DNA from 2 places in the Nocardia spumae genome. Region 1 is predicted to be linked to the other one. Evidence: riboswitches for the same ligand, from Rfam matches in the RefSeq annotation. Region 1 holds a riboswitch; the other holds the start of a gene.
What was found. A riboswitch is a leader RNA that binds a small molecule or an ion and turns the genes downstream of it on or off. The one in region 1 is predicted to bind S-adenosylmethionine.
Positions count from the first base shown of each region.

Region 2: linked by a shared signal. The riboswitch ahead of LKD76_RS17170 (GNAT family N-acetyltransferase) and the one ahead of metX (homoserine O-acetyltransferase MetX) in region 1 are both predicted to bind S-adenosylmethionine.

Region 1 covers NZ_JAJFZL010000001.1:6,013,860-6,019,629, forward strand. The annotation lists gene LKD76_RS26830 (MFS transporter) at 1-575, opposite strand, end outside; gene LKD76_RS26835 (NADP-dependent isocitrate dehydrogenase) at 879-2,096, opposite strand; SAM riboswitch class IV at 2,386-2,497, shown strand; gene metX (homoserine O-acetyltransferase MetX) at 2,648-3,811, shown strand; gene LKD76_RS26845 (DUF3017 domain-containing protein) at 3,889-4,134, opposite strand; gene LKD76_RS26850 (GNAT family N-acetyltransferase) at 4,307-4,819, opposite strand; gene LKD76_RS26855 (tRNA (cytidine(34)-2'-O)-methyltransferase) at 5,128-5,592, shown strand; gene LKD76_RS26860 (DUF167 domain-containing protein) at 5,621-5,770, opposite strand, start outside.
Region 2 covers NZ_JAJFZL010000001.1:3,838,272-3,844,041, reverse strand. The annotation lists gene LKD76_RS17185 (ABC transporter permease) at 1-30, opposite strand, end outside; gene LKD76_RS17180 (ABC transporter permease) at 23-979, opposite strand; gene LKD76_RS17175 (ABC transporter substrate-binding protein) at 985-2,592, opposite strand; gene LKD76_RS17170 (GNAT family N-acetyltransferase) at 2,705-3,295, opposite strand; SAM riboswitch class I at 3,297-3,388, opposite strand; gene LKD76_RS17165 (rhomboid-like protein) at 3,479-4,165, opposite strand; gene LKD76_RS17160 (L,D-transpeptidase) at 4,487-5,644, shown strand; gene LKD76_RS17155 (META domain-containing protein) at 5,671-5,770, shown strand, end outside.

The sequences.
Region 1 (5,770 bases):
AGTGCGGTCAGTTCGGTGCGCGGATCCGTCACCCGCACCCCGTGCAAATCGGGAACGAACCGGCTGATCGCGAAGACCGTCGCGACTCCGAGGACCGCGACGACCACGTAGGCGTCACGCCAGCCGAGCGCCTGCCCCAGCCAGGTGGCCGCGGGGACGCCCACCACATTGGCCGCGCTCAGACCCAGCATCACCGCGGCGACCGCCTTGGCTCGCTGTCCCACCGGCGCCAGCGAGGCGGCCGCCAATGAGGCCACGCCGAAATAGGCGCCGTGCGGGAGGCCGGCGACGAACCGGGCCGCGACCAGAGCCGGAAACGCCGGCGCCAGCACCGAGGCGATATTGCCGACGGTGAAGGCGACCATCAACGCGATCAGCAGTCGCTTGCGCGGCATCCGGGCGCACAACGCCGCGATCACCGGAGCGCCGACCACCACACCCAGCGCATACGCCGAGACGGCATGTCCGGCGGTGGGCTCCGATACCCGCAGGTCCGCGGCGATATCGGGCAGCAGGCCCATGGTGACGAATTCGGTGGTGCCGATGCCGAAGCCGCCGAGCGCCAACGCGAGCATCGCCGGGATGTGCCATCCGGTGCGAACCGGATCCGGCCGAGACGAGTCCTGTCGTCCTGTCGTCCCGGCGGGCGCGAGATCGTCGGCAGGGCTTGCGCTGCGCAGGAGAGCTGAGTCGACCATAGGGTTGGCCAACGCGCGCCCGGCGCCGACCGATACCCGGTATCGAGGTGATTCGACTCACGGACCGGACGCGCACCGGTCCGGAACGCAATTCGGGCACCCGCGGCCACCGAATCGGTGGGGGCGGGTGCCCGGATATCTCTACCGCCCGCACCGGAAGCTCCGGGCGGACGACGGCGCTCAGCTCAGTTCGCGCGCCAAGTTGGCGTCGAGCACGCCGAGGAACTCCTCGGTGGTCAGGTAGCCCTGGTTGCCACCGACCAGCAGCGCCAGATCCTTGGTCATCTGACCGCTCTCCACGGTCTTGATGACGACATCCTCGAGAGTCTGCGCGAAGCCGATGACCTCGGGGGTGTTGTCCAGCTTCCCGCGGTGGGCGATGCCACGGGTCCACGCGAAGATCGAGGCGATCGGGTTGGTGGAGGTGGGCTTGCCCTGCTGGTGCTGGCGGAAGTGCCGGGTCACGGTGCCGTGCGCGGCCTCCGCCTCACAGGTGCGGCCGTCCGGGGTGAGCAGCACCGAGGTCATCAGGCCCAGCGAGCCGAAGCCCTGCGCCACGGTGTCGGACTGCACATCGCCGTCGTAGTTCTTGCAGGCCCAGACGTAGCCGCCCTCCCACTTCAGGGCGGAGGCGACCATATCGTCGATCAGCCGGTGCTCGTAGGTCAGGCCGGCGGCGTCGAACTCCTGCTTGAACTCGGTGTCGAAGATCTCCTGGAACGTATCCTTGAACATGCCGTCGTAGGCCTTCAGGATGGTGTTCTTGGTCGACATGTAGACCGGGTAGTTCTGCTGCAGGCCGTAGTTCAGCGAGGCCCGCGCGAAGTCCTCGATGGACTTCTTGAAGTTGTACATACCCATGACGACACCGCCGTCGGTGGGCATCTTCACCACTTCGTGGACGATCGGCTCGGAGCCGTCCTCCGGGGTGAACTGGATCGTGACGGTGCCCGCCTGATGCACCTTGAAGTCCGTGGCGCGGTACTGGTCGCCGAAGGCGTGACGGCCGATGATGATCGGCTTGGTCCAGCCCGGAACCAGACGCGGAACGTTGGAGATGATGATCGGCGCGCGGAAGATGGTGCCGCCGAGGATGTTACGAATCGTGCCGTTCGGCGAACGCCACATCTTCTTGAGATCGAATTCCTCGACCCGCGCTTCGTCAGGGGTGATGGTGGCGCATTTGACGCCGACGCCGTGCTTCTTGATGGCGTTGGCCGCGTCGATGGTGACCTGGTCATCGGTCTTGTCGCGGTATTCGATGCCCAGGTCGTAGTACTCGAGGTTCACATCGAGGTACGGATGGATCAGCTTGTCCTTGATGAACTGCCAGATGATCCGGGTCATCTCGTCGCCGTCGAGTTCGACGACGGTCCCTTCAACCTTGATCTTGGACATGGATCTTCGTGTCCTCCTAAGGAAGGTGTGCTCCCATTGCACGGCCAGGCGAGCACGCTTGTGAGCGGACCCCAGCTGTTCAACAGACAACGTATACGCCCCGCGTTGTCCACGAGACGCCTGGTGCTAAACAAGACAAGCGTACTGGTGCGCTGTGTCTCAGAAACAGGGGCCGCCCCATTGAGTGATACGCACGTCACATCGGCCACATTTCCCGCGGCGGCCGCCACCCCGATCGGCTGAGCCCAACCCTCGCACCCGTCCGGACCGATTGTTACCATCCACAGCAGGTCATGAGTGCCAGCGCCAAGCCCCGGCTCGCTGGCCGGCAACCCTCCAGTTGCGGTGGGGTGCTCCGGGTGATTGACCGGGCTCTCGAAAGCCGAGGGCAAGCGCGACGATCAGGAGCAACAAGTGAGTGAATTCACCGTGCCCGACGGCAAGGGTGTGGAGGCGGCGGCGCGCCCGGGGGGTGTCGCTAACATCGGGGATGTGTGTTCTCGAGGTATTCGTGTCGAACGTGCGGCGCGGCTCTGCGCGGTGACGGCGCGGTGACCGTGAGTATCGAATCGAACACGTCGCGGCCCGGCGCAACGACACTGCTACCGCCGCCGGACGGCAGCCTGGGAACCATCGGCATCGGCGACGTCCGGCTGGAGAACGGCGCGGTGATACCCGGCGTCGAGCTCGCGGTGCAGCGCTGGGGTGAGCTGTCCCCCGGACTGGACAACGTGGTGCTGGTCGAACACGCACTCACCGGCGATTCCCACGTCTGCGGCAACCCCGACGATCGGCACGCGCTGCCCGGATGGTGGGACGGACTGGTCGGCCCCGGCGCCGCACTGGACACCGACCACTGGTGTGTCATCGCCACGAATGTGCTGGGCGGTTGTCAGGGCAGTACCGGGCCCGGCTCCCTCGCCGCGGACGGAAAGCCTTGGGGCGCTCGGTTTCCGGAGATCTCGATCCGCGATCAGGTCACCGTCGAGGTGACACTGCTCGAGCTGCTGGGCATCCCCCGCATCGCCGCGGTCGTCGGCGGATCCATGGGTGGTATGCGGGTGCTCGAGTGGATGGTCGGCTCTCCCGATCGCGTCGACGCCGCGCTGGTCTTGGCCGTCGGCGCCCGGGCGACCGCCGATCAGATCGGCACCCAGACCACGCAGATCGCCGCGATCAAGGCCGATCCGGACTGGCAGGGCGGCGATTACCACGGCACCGGCCGCAGCCCGCGCGCCGGCCTGGGTATCGCACGCCGGATCGCGCATCTGACCTATCGCACCGAATTCGAGCTCGATCACCGGTTCGCGAACTCCGCGCAGGGTGACGAAGACCCTCGGGACGGCGGACGGTATGCGGTGCAGAGCTATCTCGACCATCAGGCCGACAAGCTGGTCGCCCGTTTCGACGCGGCCACCTACGTACTGCTGTCGGAGGCGATGAACCGCCACGACGTCGGCCGCGGTCGCGGCGGTATCGAGGCCGCACTGGCCGCCACCCCGGTCCCGTGCCTGGTCGGCGGTGTGGATTCGGATCGGTTGTACCCGTTGCGAACCCAGCAGGAACTGGCCGATCTGCTGCCCGGCTGCAAGGGGCTGGAAGTCGTGCACTCACGCGACGGCCACGACGGTTTCCTCACCGAGACCGAGGCGATCGGCAAACTGCTGGAGCAGACGATGGAATTGGCTCGCGCCGCCCGGAACGCCCGCGCCTGATCCTCGCCGGCAGTCACCGCGATCCCCGCAGCCCGGGCCGGGCTCGATCCCCGCAGCCCGGGCCGGGCTCGATGCCCTCAGCCGACGCCGAGGCTGCTGATGGTGGCGGCCAGCACGATGATCGCGCCACCCAGCACCGTGTAGGCGCCGATATCGAACGGCCTGCTCCGCACCGCCAGCAGCCCGACCCGGGCCGGCGGCAGGCACAACCGGAACGCCGCGGCCAGTAGTGTCGCTCCGCCGATGAAGAACGCGCCGCGGCGCCAGCGGTCCTGCGCTACGAAGACCACCGCGACCAGCAACACCACGACGACCAGCAGCATCGGCAGGTGAACCTGGAAGAAGCGGTTCACCGGGCTGGAGTGCTGCTGCGGGTGCGTGGCGGGCGCATCGGTCACGGCTGCGATTCTCGCATGTCCGGTCGTCCCGCCGCCGGGAGCGGGGGCGGCGCGGTCGCGACGGCCACTGGATGCGGCCGCCGCGACCGGGCGAGGATCAGACGCCGAACGGAGCGGCGTAGTGGATACGGCCCGCCGGAAGCGGATGGCCCGCGTCGAGCGTGAGAGCCATCAGCGCGTCATCGGGAACATCGATGCTCAGATCGATGCCGTACCGGCTTGCCCGCCGGAAGCCGAACCGCGGGTAGTACTCGGGGTGGCCGAGCACAGTGACGAAATGCTCCCCGTGGTCGGCCGCAGCCCGCAATGCGGCGCGAACGGACGCCGCCCCGGCACCGGTGCGCTGGTACTGCGGCAGTACGGCGCACGGTCCCAGGCACAGGGCCGGGACGTCGCCGATATGGCAGCGAGTCAGCAGCGCGTAGCCGACGACGGTGTCGTCGGGTCCGGCCGCCACGATCGACAGGCCGTCGATCCAGGCCGGATCGCCGCGTAGTGCCTCGACGAGATCGGCCTCGTCGGGCCGGTCGAACGCGGCGGTATTGATTGCGTGGACGACGGGAATGTCCGCGGCGGTTTCGGCACGCGTGGTCCAGGTTCGAATAGTCAATGCTACGAATCCGTTTCATAGAGATCGGGTGATGAGTCGACGCGGTTGCGCGAGCGAGCGCTCGGCGGAACCGTGGACGAGATCAGGCCGACGCGCGGAAGGAGCCGATGCCCCGGAGGCGGTATTCGGTACCAGCGCGCACGGCGGCCTCACACACAGTCATCAACCCACCTCCCGCGAACTGGTCGACCCCGCGGGCGATCGCGGCATCGATGGAACGGATCGGCCGTCACGAACGGCCGCCGGTCACGGTAGCAGAGGCCGGGCTCCGACGCGTGCCCCGTCGGGTGGACGGGTACCGTCTCGGTGTGCTCAAGCTGGTGTTCTTCGAACCGCGTATCCCACCCAATACGGGTAATGCGATCCGTCTGGCGGCCGGTACGGGATGCGAGCTACATCTGATCGAGCCCCTCGGATTCGATCTGTCGGAACCGAAACTGCGCCGCGCCGGACTGGACTATCACGATCTGGCGGTCGTCACCGTGCACGAAAACCTCACGGCCGCATGGGAATCGCTGCGACCCGAGCGGGTGTTCGCCTTCACCACGCACGCCACCACCCACAACACCGATATCGCCTACCGCCCCGGAGACGTGCTGCTGTTCGGGCCGGAACCGACCGGACTGCCGGATGAGGTGCTGGCCGATACGCACATCACCGAGCAATTGCGCATACCCATGCTGCCCGGCCGCCGGTCGATGAACCTGTCCAACGCCGCGGCGGTCGCCGTATACGAGGCATGGCGCCAGCTCGGGTTCCCGGGAGCGGTGTAATCGCCCGCTCCCGTGGGTGGTTCGCGGCTCAGTTGTCGATCTCGAAGCGTTTGAAGCGGGAGGTGGCTCCGGCCGTGAGCCGCACCGCCGATGTGGGGACACCGTAGTGGTGTGCCAGCAGTTCGATCGCGGCCTTGTTGGCTTTGCCCTCCACCGCGGGTGCGCGCACGTACAGGAG
Region 2 (5,770 bases), 2.2 Mb from region 1:
GGGATGGGCGATGATCAGCGTGTCAGACATGAGCGCGCACTTTCTCGCCGGCACCGGCGACGCGGGGGTCCAGCAGGGGATAGAGCAGGTCCACCGCCAGATTGACCACCACGAAGGCGAGTGCGGCGACCAGCACGATGCCCTGCACGACCGGAATATCTTGATGCAGTACCGCGCTCTGCGTCAGCCGGCCCAGACCGTCACGCGAGAACACCGTTTCGACCACCACCGAACCCGCCAGCACCGTGCCCACCCACAGTCCCGCGACGGTGAGCGCCGGTCCCGCCGCGGCCCGCAGCACATGCCGCCACTGCACCCACAGCCGCGACGCCCCCTTGGCGAAGGCCACATCGACGAACGGCTGCCGCCAGGTGGCCGCCAGGCCGCTGTAGAACACCTGCGCGATGACCGCGCCGACGGGAACGGCGAGTGTGATCGCGGGCAGGATCGTGCCCTGGAATCCCGTCCCGCCGAATGCCGGGACGAGCCGCAAGCGGAACGAGAACAGTTGCAGCAGTATCAATCCCACCCAGAAGGTGGGCATCGCCGCACCGATCGGTGGCAACGCCGTCAGCAGATTCCGCAGCCACCGCCGCCGGGTGTAGGCCGCGGCCACCGCCAGCGCGGCCCCGAAGACGATCGCCAGAATCAGCGCGAACCCGGCCAGCGCCAGGGTGGAGGGAATCGACTGCGCCAGCGCGCCGGTGACGGATTGCCCGGTGTTCAGGGAGCGTCCCAGGTCACCGCGCACAGCATGGGTGAGGGCGGTCCAATACTGTTCCGGCACCGAACGGTCCAATCCGTACCTGGCCTTCAGTTCCGCGATCGCGGCCGGGTCGGGGGCCGCGCCCGGATCGGCGTCGACGGCGAGCTGCACCGGATCCGAGGGCAGCAGGAACAGCACCGCGAACGAGATCGTGAACGCGGCCCACAACACGCCGATCGCCTGCAGCACACGGACGATCGCATAGCGCGTCAGCGGACTCATCGTGTGCTCAACCAGGTGTCGTGGAACTGCAGCCGCGCCGAGGCCTCGAAGGTCAGGTCGTGCACCGCGCCGGACACGCCGATCGCCTGCGACAGTTCGATGGTCGGCAACCACAGGCCGTTGTCGATCACCGCCCGCTGCGCCTGCCCGATGACCGCGGCCCGCGCGGCCGGGTCGGTGGTCGACAGCTGCTCGGCCAGTGCACCGTCCAACGCCGGAATCGGCCCGCGCTGGTTGAGGTTTCGCTGGCCACGGCCGAAGGTGGTACGCAGGATGTCGCCGTCGGCACGAGTGGTGTTGTAGTAGGTGGCGTCGAAATCTCCGGCGTTCTGCCGGGCGGTGTAGTCGCCGGCGGCCGCGAGTTCGAGCCGCAGATCGACCCCGATCGCGCGCAGTTGCTGTTGCACCAGCTCCACGGTGGCCTGATTGCCGGCGAACGCGGTGCTGAACAGCACCCCGAACGACAGGCGGCGCCCGTCCTTGACCCGGATACCGTCACCGCCGGGCACCCATCCGGCCTGATCCAGGATCCGGCGCGCCTGGCCGGGGTCGTAGCCGAGCTGCGCGGAAAGGTCGACGTAGGCGGGTGTTTTCGAGGCCAGGGAACCGGTCGCCGCACGGAACTGCGGCCCCAGGACGGTATCCACGAGCTGTCTGCGGTCGATCCCGTGCAGGAGCGCCTGACGCACCGCGGGGTCCGACAGTGGCGCCCGGCTCAGATTCGGTTGCAGACCGAACGGCACGCCCGGATTCGAGGCGAACTGTACCTTCGCGCCGGTGGCCTCGAGCTGCGGAACATCCTGTGGCAGGGCGTCACTGACGGCGTCGAGCTGGTTCGACGACAGGCTCCCGGTCCGCACCCCGGCCTCGGGCACCACCGTGAATTCGATGCGATCCAGATACGCTTCGCCGGGGTGCGCGAAGACCGCTGATCCCCACCGGTATCCGGTCCGTTTCACCAGGGCCGCCGATACGTCCTGCCGGTAGCCGGCATAGACGAACGGGCCGCTGCCGATATCGTCGCCGAGGCAGCGCTGTTCGGCCGGTTTCGCGGTGGTCGCGTCGGCGAGGATACCCAGCTGCGGTGTCGAGGACGCCTGCAGGAATTGGGCGTTCGGCGCGTCGAAGTGAACTTCGGCGGTCAGCGGAGCGACCACGGTCGTACCCGCGTATCCGGACAGGTAGCTCGCCCCCAGTGGCGCCTTCGCCGCCGTGAGGGTGTGCACCACGGCGTCGAAGTTCTTCTGCACCGAGGTGGCGGTCAGCGGGGTGCCGTCACTGAAGGTGACATCGGGCCGCAGGTGGAAGGTGAAGGTCTTCGCGTCCGGGCTCACCTGCCAGGACGTCGCCAGCCAGGGCTTGATCTCGCCACTGGCGGGATCCTGGTCGGTGAGCGAATCGACGATCTGCCGGGTCACGTACAGGGTCTGGTTGGTGCCGGCCTGGGCGGGGTCCGAGCAGGTCGGCGCCTGCGACAAACCGTAACGCAGGGTGCCGCCCGGTTGCGGCGGCCCGGCGTCGCCGCCGGTGCCGGAGGTGTTCGCACAGGCGGCGATGGCCACCGTCGCGGTGAGTGCGAGCGCCGGCGCGATGATTCGTTTCATGCGGTGGCTCCGGGTGGATCGATTCGGTAGCGGTCGGTGCCCAGTGCCGGGCGGCGGACGGTGTGCCGTGGTGACGGCGCGATGTCGGCCCGGTACGGCAGCAGGCGGAACGTCATATGCGCACGACACCGGCCTCGTCCCGGATCTGCCGGTAACCGCGCACCGGCCGGTAGCCACTGTCGCGCCCGAAACGGTTGCGGCGCTGGGATATCGCGGGCGTCCGGGTCGGAAACCGCTCGAACGAGTGCGCGGGCGGGCCGCCGCGGTGGGCGAACGTGCTGTCGGCCGCGGTGTAGCCCGCCGACAGATACAGCGCCACGGCTTCGGGCTGGCGCGGACCGGTGGCCGCGACGATGCGCCGATAGCCTCGGCGCACGATCTCGGTCTCGAGTTCGTCGAGGACGAAGGTGGCCAGACCGCGGCGGCGATGTTCGCGCGCCGTCCAGATCCGTTTCAATTCGGCGGTCCGCGCGTCGTGGCGGCGGAAAGCCCCTCCGGCGACCGGTTCACCGTCCTCGACCACCACCAGCAGATCGCCGTGCGGCGCCGCGAAATCCGCGGCCGGGTGGTTCACCAGATCCGCGTGTATCGCACCGACGCTGCCGCCGTAGCGGCTGCTGTATTCGATCGCCAGTTCGGCCAGCAGTGGCGCGGCCATCGGATCGTGTTGGCCGATATGAAAGACACTGCGCACCATGATCATTCCTCCATCGGTTCCGGCGGTAGCACCCAACACCCGGTCGGGGGGTTGCTGCGACGTCGTGGAGCCGGATCTCTCGGTCGCTCTGGATGGGTGAGGGGAACGCTAGGGGAATTCCGGTGTGCCGTCAGCACTCCCGATCGCGGTGAATCCAATCCTTGCCGCGCGGGCGGATCGGCGGTGTCATCACCCCCGTGCCGAAGATCCGAATCGGGCCCGTGTCGCGGCGACCGGATCCCACGGTCCCGGCCGCCCCCGGGTCAGCGGATAGCAGGCGAAACCGAGGGTCATCGCACTGAAATGACCGATGTCGGTGAAGGTTCGGCCGGCGAAGACCGGCACAGTGTAGAAAATGATCACTCCGACGAGATAGAGGTAGCGCCACGGTGTGGCGATGCGATAAACGAGGACCGCGACCACGCCCGCCAGCGCGTAGCTGACCCCGTAGTCGAGAGTGTTCACCGCCGACTCCGGCGCGTAGTCGTGGTGGATCGCCCAGTAGAGCACGCCCTCGCTGATGTAGGTGGCGCCGACATGGGCGATCAGCACGACGATCAGCCAGCGCAGGGTGCCCAGCCAGCGCTCGGCCTGGGCGTGGAAGACGGTGTAGGACACGGCGTAACCCAGCCAGCCGCCGCCGGCGAGCCAGAAGGCGCTCGAGATCAGGACTCGAACCGGATCCTCCCGCAGGTGATGCAGGTTGGTCGAGCGATTGCCCAGCACGATGTCGGCCTGTTGCGGGGTCAGATGACGCACCACGAGGGTGGAGACCAGCAGGATCGCCAGCCACATGTAGGTGCCCGGGGCACGCCGGATATAGGTTCCGACCGCGCTCGGCACGGACGTCCAGCGGGCGGTGCCTCGGCTCGGCATCGGTCACCTTCCTCGACGGTGCGTACCCACCGCTCCACTATCGGCTCCGGCGGGCGGGGCCGGAATCACCCATGGCGGGTGAGAACAACCGACACGCGGCAAATGCCGCTAATACGGCAAAACGCCTGGTGAACGGGTGCCGATCGCGCGCGAATCCGTGCCGACACGTACTCTGCTGCTGCAGCGCGATACCGGATTCATGGTGTCCACTGGAGGGTGCTGTGTTCCCCCGGCGGTCCGGTGGACGTTGTGTATGCGAGGGTGCGAGCGGAGGCGGTGAGGGACGTGCGCGGGCGTCGATCTCTACTGGTGGTGTCGGCGATGTTGACGGCGATCGTCGCCTTGACCGGAGGCTGTGGTTCCCACGGCGCGACCTCGGCGGCGCCGCCGTCGAAGGCTCCCGAAATCACGGCGCCGGCCGCCGTCGATGTGCCGGCGGCCGATCACGGTCCGCTCAATCCCTCGACTCCGATCGTGGTGAACTCCGCCGACGGCATGTTGACCGCGGTGACCGTCACCGACGGGGACGGCAAACCCGTCGCCGGCACCTTCGCCGCGGACCGGCACAGCTGGACCTCCAAGGATCCGCTGGGATACGGGGCCACCTATCGGGTGCAGGTCCAGGCGGTGAATCTGGCGCAGGTGGCCACGACCAAGACCGCGACGGTCACCACGATCGACGCCGCGCACAAGGCGTACGCCAATGTCGTGCCGGCGCCGGATCTGGTGGCCGAATCCGGTATCGGGGTCGGACAGCCCATGGTCTTCCAGTTCACCGCGCCCGTCGCGAACAAGGCCGAGGTACAGAATCATCTGAAGATCACCGTCAGCCCGCCCCAGCCCGGCGCCTGGTACTGGGTCGACGACAAGGACGTCCACTATCGCGCGGCCCAGTACTGGCAGCCGGGCACCAAGATTCATATCGAGGCCGATGTGTTCGGGGTCGACTTCGGGGACGGCGTCTTCGGGGCGGAGAACAACAGCGCCGACTACACCGTCCACGACGCGTGGGTCGCCAAGGCCGACGGCAACACCGAGCAGTTGACGATCTTCCGCAACGGCGCGCAGGTGAATCAGATGCCGATGAGCCTGGGCTCCCCCGGCTTTCCGTCTCACGAAGGGCCGCATGTGATTTCGGAGAAGTCGCCCTCGATCGTCATGGACTCCTGCACCTACGGGGTATGCCAGGGGCAGGCCGGTTATTACCGGGAGAAGGTCGATCTGGACGAACGTATCTCCAACGACGGCGAATTCGTGCATTCCGCGCCCTGGTCGGTGGGACAGCAGGGGTCGAGCAACGTCTCGCACGGCTGTGTGAATCTCGCACCGGACAACGCGCAGTGGTTCTTCGACCATTTCGGTGTCGGTGACGTCGTGGAGATCACCAATTCCGGCGGGCCGACGCTGCCGGTATGGGACACCTACGGGGACTGGGAGGTCCCCTGGGATGTGTGGCAGGCGGGTAACGCGAGCAGTTGATTCGCGCCGCTCGCTAGCATCGACGTATGGTGGCGAACTTTCTGCGAATCTTTCCGGTGCTGGCGTTGCTCGCCGGGGGAGTCGCCTGTTCCGGGGGAACCGATGCCGCGCCGACGAATTCCGGTC